Regions from separate parts of the Pseudoalteromonas sp. GABNS16E genome, predicted to be linked through region 1. Evidence: predicted binding sites of a transcription regulator. Region 1 holds the regulator's gene; the other holds the start of a gene.

Region 1 (8,370 bases):
GTCGCTTTGAATATTTTGAAAAAGGCACTGCACCTACAAAATATGTGCTGTCTCAGCCAACTGATATTTTTGAAGAAGATACAAAAACAGAAGAAGAGTTATTCTAAAAACAAAACGGCAGCTTACACAAGCTGCCGTTTTACTATTAATATTTGCCTGCGCTATTTTAGGTTTTTAACTAACCAATATAAATCAGAATGCACTCCCGCGGCGGTCACTTCTTTGCCTGCCCCAGGGCCTTGTATTACTAAGGCGTTTTCGTTGTACCACTGGCTATTAATAACAAAGATATTATCGCCAGGTGTTAAGTTAGCTAAGGCGTCCCCTTTAGGCGCGTAAGTTATACCTACCTTCGCCGATACTTTACCCTGCTCTAATGCCAATAAACCGGTATACCTAAGTACAGCATCTTGAGCATTTGCCGCATCGGCATGGTGTTTAATAAAGGCATTTAGCTTATCTTTATTCACTAAAAAGTCATCCCATGAACCTTGGGCTAGCTCATCAGGCATTAATGCTTGTAAGCTTATATCATTTAAATCTAATTCAATGCCAAGCTCGCGCGCAAGTATCAGCAATTTACGTTGCATATCGCGGCCCGATAAATCCTCGCGAGGATCAGGCTCTGTAAAGCCCATTTTTTGCGCTTCAAGAACAAGGTCAGAAAATGCCACACTGCCATCGTACTTACTGCATAGCCACGAGAGTGTGCCCGAGAAAACACCTTCAATACGGGTAATTTTATCGCCACTATTTTGTAAATCGGCCAACGCAAAGTTAATTGGCAACCCTGCCCCTACACTGGTGTTGTAGCGCCAATGCAAGTTACGCTCGCTAATACTTTGGCGCAGCGCGTTATACCAACTAGATGCAGCAGTGCCCGCGTACTTGTTAGCACTTATTAAATGACAGTCTCGCTCTACAAAGTCAGTGTATAATTGGCTAAATTGCTCGCTTGCCGTTATATCAACAACAACTTTGTGCTCGTAATCAAGTTCGTTTAATGCACTTAATAAATCCGCCTGCTCATAAGCAACGGCATTATGCTGCCATTGTTTTTTCCACTGTCCGAGTGTAATACCCGAGGCATTAAATAGCATATGTTGCGAGCGAATTAACCCAACTAGCTTAATACTATAATCGCCCGACAAACGCTTAAATTGAGCATCTAGCTGGCTTAAAAATTCATCGCCTACATTACCTAAGCCAGCCACAACCAGAGCAACTTCTTGACCTTTATTAATTAATTTTTCGTGCAATAAACTAAGTACATCGCTTTCTATTAACTGATCTGTTAACAGCAATGTATAGCCTGTATCTTGATGAATAAAACGAGGGTGAATACTTTGCTGATTTAAAACCTCAGCCGCTAATGTACTTAGCGTATAAACATCTTGTGTAGGCGCAACCACCGCGCAGCCATTTAAATTAGACTCGCTTATATTTGCTCGCCCAGCAAAATAACTCACTACTTGATGCGTTGCACCCGCGGGCACAACTAAGTATGTATCGCCGTTGTGTATAAAATGATGAAGGCTGTGCTGAATAAGCTGGCTAACATGCGCCACTTCACCCGCGTTAAGGCCTTCAACGAGCAGTAAATCAACGTTTTGTAATGTAGTAATAAAACGTTTTTGCTTAGCTTTGCCTTGTTTTACAATATCGGTAGGGGCAGTTTGTACATCAAAACTACTACGTACAGCCAGTTTAATATTACTGTTTTTTAAAGGCGAAAGCGTTTTAGCATGTAACACAGGGTTACCCAATCGAGCTAATAAGTTAGCTTGTTCACGGCACACCTTGTTGTACTTAATCGCCTTTTCAACTTTACGTGGGTCGGCACTAAATACCCCTGGCGTATCAGTCCAAATACATACATTTTGTGCGTCGCAATAATTGGCTAATAAGGTGGCGCTGTAATCACTGCCATTGCGCCCAAGCGTAACTGTTTTACCATCAGCACTTGCTGCGATAAACCCTGTTACTACGTTAATTTTATTTGCATCAATAACTTGGCTGCATTGCTGTTTGTTTTGCGCATGCAAAAGCTCCCCGCTTGTTACACTAAACAGCGCTCTAGCATCATGAGCACACGCTTGAATGTTTAATTGCGTTAAATAGGCTGCCAATAATCGCGCAGACCACAGCTCACCATGCGCCAGTAAGGCCGCCTCTTGCAACTGCTGCTTGCTGGCTTGCTCCGCTACATCACTTAGCTCTTGCGCTAACACAGCTAAAGCCGTGTGTTTAGCATCGGCTTTTAATAACTCTTCAATTAATGCCGTTTGGTGATTACTCAATTGCAGCAAAATATCAGCAACGGCTTGCTTATCTTGTTGTTGATAACTTTGCCACAGCGATACCAATGTATCGGTGGTTTTACCCGCAGCAGATACAACCACGCAATCGCCAGGCTGTGTGTGGCCAATAATTATTTTTGCCACACTTTGATAGCGCTCGCCCGAGCTTAAGCTCGAGCCGCCAAATTTATGTACACTGTTTACCATACTCAATCACCACAAAGCTGGATGAGCAGCCTGCTGCTTTACATCACCATTGGCATTGCCTGCAGCTTTACCAACACGCCCTACATTTTTATTTTGACCAGGTTTAACTAAGTTAAATACACGTTCAAAATCAGCCAGTAGGTCTTCTACATCTTCAATACCGACCGAAATACGAATTAGCGTATCGCCCACACCCGCCTCTAAACGTGCTTGAGCTTCCATACCTGCGTGAGTCATGGTCGCAGGATGACAAATTAAACTCTCAACCCCACCTAACGATTCTGCTAAGCTAAATTCTTTAAGGCTTGTTAAAAACGCCGCAGCATCATTCACATCGCCTTTAATATCAAAACTAACCATACCACCAAACCCAAGCTGTTGGGCTTTAGCAAGCGCATGTTGAGGATGCGATTCAAGGCCTGGGTAGTAAACTTGGCTAACATACTCAGAGCTTTCTAGGTATTTAGCAATTGCCAGGGCATTTTCTTGGTGCTGTTTTAAACGCACATTTAAAGTACGTAAACCACGTAACGTTAAATAGCTATCAAATGGTGCGCCGGTAATACCAATGTTATTGGCCCACCAAGCAAGCTCATCACCAAGCTCTTGTGTAGCAGCAACAACTGCACCGCCTACAACATCAGAATGGCCGTTTATATATTTAGTGGTTGAGTGCACAACAATATCTACGCCAAACTTAATTGGGTTTTGTAATGCCGGTGATAAAAAGGTGTTATCGGCGGCCACTAATGCACCGCACTGTTTTGCTATATCCGTCACGGCTTTAATATCCGTTAGGCGCAGCACAGGGTTACTTGGTGTTTCTATCCAAATTAATTTAGGTTTAATGGTTAAAATTTGTTCTAGGCTTTCTGGTTTAGTTAAATCAAGCACTTTAAGTTTAAGCAAGCCGCGCTTTTCTAACGACGTAAATAAACGGTAGCTGCCGCCATAACAATCGTGAGGAATAACCAATGTATCATCGTTATTTAATAACTGTGTGGCTAAGTGCACTGCTGCCATGCCCGTAGCAGTAATAATTCCGCGTGCGCCACCTTCAAGCTCTGCTAGAGTGTCAGCTAAAATATCGCGATTAGGATTACCACTGCGTCCATAGTCGTATGCGCGCTTAGTATCAAAATCGGCAAACGAATAAGTCGTCGATAAATAAATTGGCGGTACAACGGCGCCATGATGTTTATCGGCATCAACCCCATTTCGTACAGCAATGGTTGCTTTGTTTTTTTCGCTCATATTCGTCACCTGATTAATTTGGATGTTTAGACGTCTAAAAGAGTAAGTTATCCATTATAATAAGTCAAAGCATTTAAAGCTCTAGATGGCTAAAAATAACAGACGCGTAAAACTTCAATGAGGCTGTATTTACTATTACAGACAGCTTATTAAGATAGATTGCTATCTATTATTTGACTATCTTTTTTAAAACGATAGAATTTCACGCATATTTACACGCTTTTAACGCCGTGTGAGAAATTAATAATCTGAGGCAACGATACATCTTATGGCTAAATGGAATGGTGAGTATATTCACCCATACGCAGAACACGGGAAAAAATCAGAGCAAGTTAAAAAGATCACCGTTTCGATCCCGCTAAATGTATTAAAAGTATTAACTGATGAGCGTACACGTCGTCAAATAAACAACCTGCGTCATGCAACAAACAGCGAGTTACTATGCGAAGCGTTTTTGCATGCCTTTACAGGCCAGCCATTACCTAATGATGATGACCTACGTAAAGATAACGCAGAAAAAGTACCTGAAGAAGTTAAAAAAATAATGCAAGAAATGGGTTTAGAAGTGCCTATTTTAGACGAAGAATAAAACGTCTTTTTAAACAAAAAAACCTCAGCATGCTGAGGTTTTTTTGTTTCAGCGCTATATATTACGCCATATAATTTTCCGGTAAGTCAATTTGTGCCACGCCCGACTCAACAGCAGCAATAGCAACCGCCTTGGCTATACGTGGTAATAAACGCGGGTCCATAGGTTTAGGAATAATGTAGTCTGCACCAAATTCGAGCTTTTCTACACCCGCTGCTTTTAATACTTGCTCAGGCACTGGCTCTTTAGCAATACTACGAATAGCTTCAACAGCCGCTATTTTCATTTCATCGTTAATTGCGCTTGCACGTACATCAAGTGCACCACGGAAAATAAACGGGAAACATAAAACATTATTAACTTGGTTAGGGAAATCAGAACGCCCCGTTGCCATAATTAAGTCTTTACGTGCACTGTGCGCAAGCTCAGGTGCAATTTCAGGATCTGGGTTTGAACATGCAAACACCACTGGCTTATCAGCCATTAGTTTTAGATCTTCAGGTGCAAGTAAGTTAGGACCCGATACACCTACAAACACATCAGCATCAGCAATTACATCTTGTAGAGTACGCTTATCTGTATTGTTAGCAAAAAGCTGTTTGTATTCGTTTAAGTCATCGCGGCGAGTATGAATAACCCCTTTGCGGTCTAGCATATAAATATGTTCGCGCAGTGCACCACACTTAATTAACAGCTCCATACAAGCAACCGCTGCAGCGCCTGCACCTAAACATACAATAATGGCATCTTCTATTGATTTGCCCTGCACTTCTAAGGCGTTAAGCATACCTGCCGCAGTTACAATAGCGGTACCGTGTTGGTCATCATGAAAAACCGGAATACTGCAACGCTCAATAAGTGCTTTTTCAATTTCAAAACACTCTGGCGCTTTAATATCTTCTAAGTTAATACCACCAAACGTGTCTGCAATATTAGCCACTGTATTTATAAAGTCTTCGGTGGTGCGATGCTTAACTTCAATATCAATAGAATCTAAGCCAGCAAAACGTTTAAATAAAAGCGCCTTACCTTCCATAACAGGTTTAGAGGCTAAAGGCCCCAAATTACCCAAACCTAAAATTGCCGTACCATTACTGATCACCGCAACCATATTACCTTTACCGGTATATTTATATGCATTGGCTGGGTCTGCTGCAATTTCGCGCACAGGCTCTGCAACACCAGGGCTGTATGCTAATGCTAAGTCTTGCACCGTTTCGGCTGGTTTTGTTAGCTCAATGCTGATTTTGCCTGGAACGGGGTGAGAGTGGTAGTGTAATGCTTGTTCACGAAAATCTGACATAACGCGATGGTATCCTGCAATTTAAGTTAAGTGAGAGGGAGTATGGGGCTAAGATACTCTTATTATTTTTAAATTCCAAGCAATATCAGGTCTATCCTGTTATATGCTATATCCGTTAATTTTAAGTGATTTATCAGCAACTTCGCTAAAAGTTATCAATATTAAACAAATAAAAATTCATTCAAAAAGTGCTTTTTGAGGTTCATTTTGCCCTGCCAATATTTTTGTAAAATAGCAGAATATTAAAATAGTAAAATGCACCAATATGGCGCGTTTATCACCGTTAAAAACAAATATCGCCACGATAAGCACTTTTAGCAGCTTGGTTAAAAATTAACGTATAAAAATATAGAGAAGAATTGTGAGTTTGTCTGCAAAGGTTTATGCATATTCAGAATAAGAACAGGAAATAGTTATGCACACATAGTACGGCAACAATCGGTGATTTTTTAGTAAAAATGATGAATTTTAGGCACAAAAAAAGCACCCGAAGGTGCTTTTTTTACTAAACAGCAATAATTACTTCTTGCTGCTAAGTGCACCGAAGCGCTTGTTGAAGCGATCAACACGGCCGCCAGTGTCTAAAATCTTTTGCTTACCAGTGTAAAACGGGTGACACGCAGAACATACGTCTAGGTGAATGTCTTTACAAAGAGTAGAACGAGTTTCGAATTTGTTTCCGCATGAACATGTTGCAGAAATTGCTTCGTACTTAGGGTGAATACCTTCTTTCATAGGAACCTCTAGTTAAGGCCGCATCGCTCTCCAAACCCGAAGTCTGGCACCATACGTCGTTAAAACAAATTTATAGGCCGCGGATTTTATCCAACTAGCTTGCCCCGCACAAGCTTTAATTACGCTTTTTGCCAAAAAAGTAACCAACCAGCGCTACCGCATCCATTTGTATGTAGGTTTTTAGCCTTATTTTTAGTACATTAAGCTATTACCCTTTATCACATGAGTTGTTATGCGTTTTGTTGAAGTTGCTATTAAAGTTCCGTTGCCACGCACCTTTGATTATAAAATAGATGAACAGCTCATCTCGCCCTCGGCGCCTATTATGCCAGGGATGCGTGTTTTAGTACCCTTTGGCAATCAAAAGAAAGTAGCGGTTGTTCTTGCACTTAAAACGCATACCGACGTGCCAGAGAACAAAATTAAAGCGGTTACTGAGGTTATTGACCAAACCCCTATTTTATCATCACAGCATTTAGAACTGCTTAGCTTTACTGCACGCTATTATTGCTATCCGCTCGGCGAAACCATACACATTGCACTGCCAGGTGCGCTTCGCCAAGGTGAAAACCCAGATAAAACCAGCATTAACATGGTTAGCCTTACCGAAAAAGGCGCAAAGGTTCCATCGTTAAAAGCGAAAACTCAGTTAAATTTACTAAAGCAACTCGCGCAATCGGGTAAGTCGTCGGTAACCGAGCTAAAAGCGCTCGGCTTTAGTAAAAAAACAATAGATGCCTTAATAGATAAAGAGCTTATAACCCAAAGCATTGAGCATGATAATCAATGGCAAAGCGTTGCGCCCACAGTCGGCACCAAGCCAGTACTTAATAAAGAGCAAGCCGTAGCGTGCACTACAATAAATCAAAGTGTTGGCTTTAAGAGCTTTTTATTAGAAGGTGTAACAGGCAGTGGTAAAACCGAAGTGTATTTACAATGCCTAGAAGAAGTCCTTAAACGTGGCGAGCAAGCCTTAGTTTTGGTGCCTGAAATAGGCTTAACGCCACAAACTGTTAACCGATTTCGTCGTCGCTTTCCCGATACGCCAATTATGCTATGGCACTCTGCCCTAACCGATAACGAACGCTTGCAAACATGGCGTTTTTGCGAAAAAGGCAGCTGCGCTATTGTAATAGGTACCCGTTCGAGTATTTTTCTACCTTTTTTAAAGTTAGGAATGATAGTGGTTGATGAAGAGCATGACTCATCGTTTAAACAGCAAGATACCTTACGCTACCACGCACGCGATTTAGCCGCTTATCGGGCATTTCAGCACAAAATACCGCTTATTTTAGGCAGTGCCACCCCTGCGCTCGAAACACTGCACAAAGCTATAAACAACAAATACCAACTTTTAAGCCTTACAGAGCGCGCACAAACTGCGACCGATAATCAGTTTATGTTGCTCGATATGAAAGGCCAGCCCGACCAAGCCGGTATTGCACACGCAAGTCTTGCCACTATGCGCCAACATTTAAACCGTGGTAAGCAAGTTATGGTGTTTTTAAATCGTCGTGGCTTTTCTCCTACGCTAATTTGTCACGAATGCGGGTGGTTGAGTGAGTGTAATCGCTGCAGCACCAGCGCAACCTTTCATAAAGCCATTGGCCAAATGATTTGCCACCACTGTGGGGAGCAACACCCAGTACCTCACCAGTGTCCTGATTGCGGTAGCACACAAATTTTTCCTAACGGTAAAGGCACCGAACAAATTGAAGAGTTTTTATCGAGTGAATTCCCCGATACACCCGTAACCCGCATCGACCGCGATTCAACCCGCCGTAAAGGGAGCTTAGAAAAAGCCTTAGAGGTGATAAACCAAGGCGGGGCGCGTATTTTAGTGGGCACACAAATGTTGGCTAAAGGTCATCATTTTGCCGATGTTAGCTTAGTGCTTATATTAGATGTAGATAGCGGTTTGTACTCGTGCGATTTTAGAGCCACAGAGCATTTAGCCCAGCTGGTAACTCAAGTTGCTGGGC
Region 2 (8,370 bases), on a different contig from region 1:
CCGCGGTTGAAGTAGAGCAAGTTATTTACGCAGTAGATGAAGAGCGAAAGCGCGAGCTTGTATCACACATGATTGGCATGAAAAACTGGCGCCAAGTACTTATATTTACACGTACCAAACAAATGGCCGATAAACTTGCCAAAGAGATGTGTAAAGACGGCTTAAAAACAGAGTCTATCCATGGCGATAAATCACAAGGTGCGCGCGACCGTGCATTACAAAACTTTAAAGAAGGCACAACGCGGGTTTTAGTTGCCACCGATGTAGCTGCCCGCGGTTTAGATATTCCAGCGCTTAAATATGTAATAAACTTTGAGCTACCTTACATAGCAGAAGATTACGTACACCGAATTGGCCGTACGGGGCGCGCTGGCGAGCAAGGCCTTGCCATGTCGCTGGTAAGTATTGACGAGCAATGGTTATTGGAAGAAATTGAAGTGCTACTGGATACCCGTTTAGCACCACAATGGCTAGAAGGTTACGAGCCTGATTTAAACAAGCCCCCTAAAGATAACCGTAAAAACACCAACAAAGCGCGTAAAGATCGCGATAAAAAGCGCATTACCGGGCAAAGAGCACCAAGTAAACGCCGCAGAAAGTAGCCTTAAACATATTTATTTGGCTATACTAAGGCCACTAAATAGCTGAGGTATAGTTATGTTTGAAACAGAACAGTGGGCGTTTTCTGGTGTCGATGGCCAAATATCATTACATAAATGGCAAAAAACCATTGATCTTATTACGGGGCTTTTTTCGGCCCCCTCTGGTTATATAGTTCAGGCTACTAGTAAAGGTTATCGTGTAGTTATTAGAGCTAATGAAGGTGGCTCACACTTTGAAACCAACCCTATACTCCCTCCCGAAACTCCCTTATTTTGTAAATATGTAGCCGAAAACAACAACACTTTGTATGTTAGCGATACCCGCAGCGATACGCAGTGGAATACCATGCCCGAGGTTATTGAAGATGGCGTTGAATCCTACCTAGGCTTGCCAATTCACTGGCCTGAAGGTGAAGTATTTGGCACCTTGTGTTTAAAAGATTCAAAAAAAACCAGTTACACCGATGAATATTTTGAGCTAATAGAGCAGCTTCGTGATTTAATTGAAGACGATTTAGCGCTTATTTATAGCTTTGAGCAAATGCGCGAAATAGCCATGCTTGACCCGCTTACCAATATTTATAATCGCCGTGCACTTAGCTTACTTGCCCAACACAAACTTAATTTAGCGCTGCGTTTAGGTTTTGATGTGTGTTGCTTGTTTATTGATATAAACGACTTTAAAAAACTAAACGACACTTATGGCCATGAAATAGGCGATCAAGCGTTAATCCTCTTAGCAAATACCTTAAAAACACATTTAAGAGAGGCTGATATAGTAGGGCGTTTAGGCGGCGATGAATTTGTAGCAGTAATGCAAATTAGTGATAGAAGTAAGCTTAGCCATATTATTGATAAAATAAAAATTGAGTATAAAAACGCACTATTAGAAAACAACGTATGCGCGCTGACACTTAGCATAGGCGAAAGTTTTACTAATAAACAAAAGCAACCTTTTGATACGTTATTAAATTTGGCCGATCACCAAATGTATAAAAATAAACAAGCGTACAAATTGGCTAAAAAAGCATAATTATAAAAGTAATACACTTAAACATAGCAACAAAAAAGCAAGCCATTAGGCTTGCTATAAAGGGTGTGAATAAGGCGTTAAGCGATTTGTTTTTCGGCTAGGTTTAATTCCATGATGGCTTTTAATAAACGGTATAAGTTTATTGATGCGTCAATTTCTTCTTTACGGTTTGTTAAGCTTTCAATATTTAAGCCCAGTGGCACATCTAGGTGCGCACAGCTTTTGAGTATTAGGTCGAGATTTTCTCGGCAAATACGTACAGATTCACTTAAGGTATTGTCTGCATCAAGCATGCGCCATTTAGTGGCCTCTGGCACTGAGATACCCAACCATTGCATAAACTCTAAGGTTTTATCGCCACCGCACGGCGTAAACGTTAAAATAATCCGTTTTGGTGTAATACCCTGTGCTTTACAGGTACGCGCGTAACTTGTTATTAGCTCTATAGTTGCTTGCGCGTCGTAAACCGCTTGCGATATAAAAAACTGACAACCTTGTGCTGTTTTTTCTATAAGGCGCTCGTGTTCATTTCGCTTACTTGAATGTCGCTCAGCAATGGTAACGCCCCCTAAAAAGAAGTCATCACTTTGCTCTGCCAATGTTTTATAGGCATCGGGCAAGCTTAGTTTTATATCACCTACCGATGAGGGGCTACCCACTAAAACGACATTTTTTAAATCGTAGTCGTTTTTAGTTTCATCCAACCAGCCTTTAAACTCCTCTACACCACGTTGTGCCACACTTTTGTAAGTAATGACATCTGGAGCAGATAAATTACGTAGTAAGTGACTGTATTCACGTGGGTCTACAGTTTGTTTAAACGGAAATGGGCGTGCTTTATCTGTACGGCTACTTTCATCTTGAATGTCGTAAATTATCACGCCGTCGTATTCAATTTCGTGTAAGCGAGCAAGTAGTTTTTCTGCAATGATTTTTAGTTGCGCTTTATCAGTACCAATTTTAGGTGGAGTAGTACCAATAAGATAAACACCTTGATTGGTGTCTTCTATTTTTTCTTGTAGTGATAAAGCCATAATCCTCATTCCAGCTTAGTCCAATGTATGTAATTTAATATAGCAGCCATTTAGACGTCTAGATAGATTTATTTAGTGAAAGTTTTTCAATCAACTTGAGCTTTTTTCATACTTAAATGTTTTTAAAATAGGGAATTGACACAGTTGTTTACATTATAAATAGCCGATGGACTCTTATATTTAGTGGCTTTGGGGCATACTCTAAGCGAGTTAGTATTAAACCTAATAACAAATTTGCTCAATTTAAAAAGGGATAACAATGAAATTTAAATTACTAGCAACAAGCTTAGCGGTATCGCTGGCACTAACAGGCTGCGCAACACAGCAAAGCGAAAACACCCAAACGGCACAACAACAGCAAACAACAAAAGCTGACGAACGTGTATTTTCGCAAGAGTACTTAATCGAAGAGCTTGATAACGGCTTACGCGTAATGGTTGTTAAAACTGATTACCCCGATGTCGTCTCGCTGCAAATTCCGGTATCGGTTGGCTCGCGTAATGAAGTAAAAGCAGGTAAAACCGGTTTTGCTCACTTTTTTGAGCACATGATGTTTAAAGGCTCTAAAAAATTTCCGCAAGACGAATACACTGCCATATTTAAAAATGCAGGGGTCGATAACCGTGCTTACACCACTAACGATTACACAAACTACCATTTAAACTTTTCAAAGCAGCACCTTGATAAAGTACTTGAAATTGAAGCCGATATTTTTCAAAACTTAACCTACACCGAAGAGCAATTTAGAACCGAAGCGCTAACGGTTAAAGGGGAATATTTAAAAAATAACGCCAGCCCAATTCGTAAGTTATTGAGCGCAGTACGCGAAGAAGCGTTTGATACGCACACTTATAAACATACCACCATGGGCTTTTTTGAAGATATAGAAGCCATGCCAGATCAAATGGCGTATGGTAAAGAATTTTTTGATAAGTTTTATAAGCCTGAATATGTATCGCTAGTGATTGTGGGCGATGTTGACCCACAAGCTACAATGGCTATGGTTAAAAAACATTGGGGTGGCTGGGAAAAAGGCGATTACGTTGCCGATATTAAAGCTGAGCCTGCGCAGCAAGCACCTAAATATGTACATGAGAAAAACGAAGGTTTGCCTGGTCATTGGTTGCTTGTATCTTACAAAGGTGCTGCATGGGAGCCTGCTAAAAAGGACAGAGCCGCACTTGATTTAATCTCACAGCTTTATTTTTCTAATAACTCCGATTTATACCAAGAGCTAGTTGTTGATAAACAAATAGCGAGTCAAATGTTTACCTACAATCCAGAGACAAAAGATCCTGGCTTACTGCATGTGTTTGTAAAAGTAGAAAACGAAGATGATTTAGCAAAAGCACGCGATGCTATTAACCGCACTTACGCAAAAGCACGTACCGAACTTGTTGATGAGCAAAAACTAAGTGATTTAAAGTCTAACCTTAAATACAGCTTTATTAACGGCTTAGATTCATCACAAGCGATTGCATCAACCCTTGCAAGTTATATGCATTTTGAGCGCGACCCAGAGGTTATTAACCAGCTTTATAAATCGGCCGACAACATCACAGCACAAGACATTAAAGCTGTGGCTAATAAATATTTTGTAGATGACGCGCGTACTACCGTAACTATGTCGGCACTTGATAAAGCGCCAGGGTTTGAACAAGAAACAAGCTTAAACGCATTAGTAGCTAAGCGTGATAAAGCGCCAGAGGCACCCGTATTTAAAGTGCTTGATAAAACGAATAGCTCGCCGCTGATTGATGTAAACTTTTTATTCAATACAGGGGCTGCTGCAGACCCGCAAGGTAAAAAAGGGGTTGCTGCGCTCACCGCCGCTATGCTTGCTCAAGGTGGCTCGCAAAGTACGAGTTACAAAGACATACAAAAAGCGCTTTATCCGCTTGCTGGCAGCTTTGGTTATCAAATAGATAAAGAAATGCTGTCATTCCAAGGGCGCATTCATAAAGATAACGCTGCCACATGGTATGCGCTTGTAAGCGATCAGTTACTTAACCCAGGCTTTAGAGACGATGACTTTAAACGCCTTAAAAAAGAAATGATCGACGGTATTAAGTCGGGCTTAAAAGCCTCTAACGATGAAGAGCTAGGTAAAGAAGTGCTTTACAGCGCACTTTACAAAGATCACCCATACGAAAGCTACAATTACGGTGATATTTCGGATTTAGAAGCACTAACGCTTGATGATGTAAAAGCATTTTACAACACAGAGCTTACCCAATCTAAACTAACACTGGGTTTAATTGGCGCTGTGCCAAAAGCGCTTAAAACCGAAATCATGAGCGACTTAGCAACCTTACCTAAAGGCGAGCAAAGCCGTTTAAGTATTCCTGATGCGCCAGAGCTTGAAGGCCACCATGCCACGATTGTAGAAAAGTCGGCGCAATCTACTGCGGTATCGTTTGGTTTCCCAATTGATACTATTCGTAGTAGTGAAGATTGGACAGCCCTTTGGCTGGTGCGTTCGTACTTTGGTGAGCACCGTAGTTCTAACTCATACCTGTATGAGCGAATTCGTCAAACACGTGGTATGAACTACGGCGATTACGCCTACATTGAGTACTTCCCGCGTGGCATGTTTCAAACTAAGCCTGATGCAAACTTAGGGCGCTCTGAGCAAATATTCCAAATTTGGTTACGCCCGCTGCGCTCTAATAACGATGCACACTTTGCAACACGTACCGCGTTGTTTGAGCTGGATAAGCTTATTAAAACTGGCTTAACCGAAAAAGACTTTGAAGCAACACGTAACTTTTTAATTAACTACGTACCGCAGCTTGTCGCAAGTCAAAACCGCCAATTAGGTTATGCACTTGATAGCGAATTTTATAACACAGAGTCGTTTGTAAAATACGTGACAAGTAAACTTGAAAAGCTAACGCTTGCTGATGTTAATCGCGTGATTAAAGATAATCTGCAAACAGATAACGTACAGTACGTGTTTATTACCGGTGACGGCGAAGACATGAAAAAACGTTTAGTGTCAGAGCAAACATCGCCAATGGTTTACAACACAGAAAAACCAGCAGCGCTTGTTGCTGAGGATAAAGTCATTGCCGATTATAAATTAGCTATTCCAGCTAACAGCATTGAAGTAATGGCTGTTGAAAAAGTGTTTCAGTAATTAATCTCTTTTTCTAACATATAAAAAATGCCCCAGTGCTTATAGCCTGGGGCATTTTTATTTAATTAGTGCTATTAAAACGTAATATTAGTTAGTCGCTAAAAGCACTGAGCCTGCGCCTAGAGCAAAGCTTATTAAGGAGCTAATAACCACTCCCGCTAAAAAGCTTTTAGTTGGCGTACTTTTAACGTCATTATTTATAGGCTCATCAAGTTTAATTAGCTCGCCTTGGCGTACTTCAAGTACCGCGCAAAGCGCCATAGTGGTTTCTTTAGAAGCGGCGCCTTCTTTTTCTACCCGTTGAATGGTCCGCAAACTTACATCGCAGGCATCTGCGAGCTGTTGCTGCGTCCAATCTAACTTACTTCTAAGCGATTTAACTGTTGTAGGATTTAATTGCACGTTAAAGCTTCCCTACAAATAGCTCAACAATAGTTGCCGTTGTATAGCCAAACACCGCCCCACCTAATGTACAGCCAGCAAGAAAAAATGCTGCCTTTTTAGGATCGTCTGAAAGACTACTTTGAACTTGTTTGGCTATCACACTGCTATTTTTATAAAGAGTGCACTCCAGACGTCCTGTAAGTATATTAAGCATGTCAAATTTTACTTGGTACTGTGAGCCCTCAAAAGCAAAAGAGTGTGTGCTTGCACAGTAGATATTTCGTTTTTTACTGAATAGGTCATCGTTTACAAATACTTCTTCTTTACCAGTGAAGTAGCTTCCAAAACAGGCTATTTGATTGTCACCATCTTGAAAGTAAAATTTATAACCAAGCTTTTTTGTATTCAATATATCGTTTTTCATCATCGTTATCCTTGTTGAGTTGATGATGCTAATTTAGCGTTTGTTTTTATTTTTTACGCCGTCAGTAGTATGCCAGTAGCTAGTTTGGCATATGACAGTAACCCTGTCATGCTGCTTTAGTATCTGATTTTTAATGTAAAAGTAAAATTTTTATATTTTTTATAGACTATTTAGCTGTCATACGGAGTATTACTTCACATTAATAAATTATGCAACTAGCGTGAAGTAAAGTAACAATATTGTGTTAAAGAATTGTTATTGATTATACTGATTAACAACAAAGCTAAAATGGAAAGCTCGTGATTGACGATAAAGCGTTTTTTAAGTTGGTACTAGATACCACGCCCGACCAAGTAGTGGTTATTAATTCTAACGGCGACATAGTTTATATAAACCGAAGCTGGCAAAACTTTGGTGAGCAAAACGACTGTGCTTGCTGTGATATGTGGGAGCAGCAAAATTACTTAGCAGAGTGTGAAAAAGCTGCTAAAAAAGGAGATAGCTTTGGTTTAAAGGCATTTAACGACATTAAATCAGTTATTTCGGGGGCTAATGACGACTTTTATTTAGAATATCCATGCCATAGTGAAGATGAAAAACGTTGGTTTATGATGCGAGTAGTGTCGTTTAGCCATACAGATAAAGCGTATTACGCTATTAGCCATCAAAATATTACCGAGCGTAAACTGGCTGAAGAGCAAGTACAAAAACTTGCCGCTATTGATGGCTTAACTGATATTGCTAGCCGAGGCTTTTTTGATACCTTTTTAGAGCAAGAATGGAATCGTTGTCAGCGTTTAGGTATGCCGCTTTCGTTGGCTATTATTGATATAGATGATTTTAAATTACTCAATGATACTTACGGCCACCAACAAGGCGATACATGCTTAAAAAGGGTGGCAAAAGTACTCAATGAATTTACTAAACGCCCAGGTGATTTATGTGCCCGTTTTGGTGGTGAAGAGTTTGTATTAGTGTATGGAAATACAAACTCAGATCAGGCCTTGTTAGTATTGAACGATATTTTAGAAAAATTAAAACAGTTAAACATTGAAAATAAACATTCATTACCCAGCCAAACCCTTACAGTGAGTGTAGGCCTCACTACTATTACACCCAGTAGTGACTTTACCTGTGCGTATTTAATCAAAGAAGCAGACGATTTACTTTATAAAGCAAAAGATAAAGGAAAAGATGCTTTGTGTGTGAGTGATTTAGCACTCATATAATTTTTTTTACTCTTAGTTATACCTAATAACCAGAACAAATAACTAAGGCGTTAACACCTTAGGCTTTAAATCCGTTAAACTTAGGAAAAGGCTCTTTTTATATCAATTTAAGGCAGTGTAGTATTATGCGTCATGAAATTTGGCAACAGCTTCGCAGTGAAGCTAATGAAGTTGTAACTCGCGAACCACTTTTAGCAAGTCATGTGTATTCATGCATTTTAAACCATGAGTGTTTAGGTTCGGCGTTAAGCTTTATTGTTGCTAATAAGTTGGCAGATGCTGTTGTATCGGCTTTTACAATACGTGAGTTGTTCGACCAAGCGTTTGTAAAGTGCGACCGTATGCTTACTTATGTGGCCGAAGATATTAAAGCCGTTAAAGACAGAGACCCGGCAGCCGAAACCTACCTTACGGTTATTTTAAACTTAAAAGGGTTTCATGCTATTCAAGCGCATCGTTTAGCTAACTGCTTGTGGCAGCAAAACCGTAAAGAGCTTGCTCGTTTTATTCAAAGCCGAACCTCAG

The links. The regulator MetJ, encoded in region 1, represses methionine synthesis genes. The targets are predictions, from matches to a motif close to TAGACGTCTAGACGTCTA.
Region 2: PSI06_RS06010 (methylenetetrahydrofolate reductase) is a predicted target of MetJ. The motif match lies at 2,713-2,730, and genes of this name have one in related genera.

Annotation. Positions count from the first base shown of each region.
Region 1 is NZ_JAQREZ010000001.1:166,764-175,133, reverse strand. Features, by position in the region: gene PSI06_RS00760 (penicillin-binding protein 1A) at 1-107, shown strand, start outside; gene metL (bifunctional aspartate kinase/homoserine dehydrogenase II) at 162-2,507, opposite strand; gene metB (cystathionine gamma-synthase) at 2,514-3,761, opposite strand; gene metJ (met regulon transcriptional regulator MetJ) at 4,030-4,350, shown strand; gene PSI06_RS00740 (malic enzyme-like NAD(P)-binding protein) at 4,412-5,653, opposite strand; gene rpmE (50S ribosomal protein L31) at 6,173-6,388, opposite strand; gene priA (primosomal protein N') at 6,621-8,370, shown strand, end outside.
Region 2 is NZ_JAQREZ010000009.1:89,351-97,720, forward strand. Features, by position in the region: gene PSI06_RS06000 (DEAD/DEAH box helicase) at 1-602, shown strand, start outside; gene PSI06_RS06005 (sensor domain-containing diguanylate cyclase) at 658-1,635, shown strand; gene PSI06_RS06010 (methylenetetrahydrofolate reductase) at 1,713-2,669, opposite strand; gene PSI06_RS06015 (M16 family metallopeptidase) at 2,929-5,808, shown strand; gene PSI06_RS06020 (helix-turn-helix transcriptional regulator) at 5,896-6,210, opposite strand; gene PSI06_RS06025 (hypothetical protein) at 6,212-6,619, opposite strand; gene PSI06_RS06030 (sensor domain-containing diguanylate cyclase) at 6,916-7,845, shown strand; gene cysE (serine O-acetyltransferase) at 7,971-8,370, shown strand, end outside.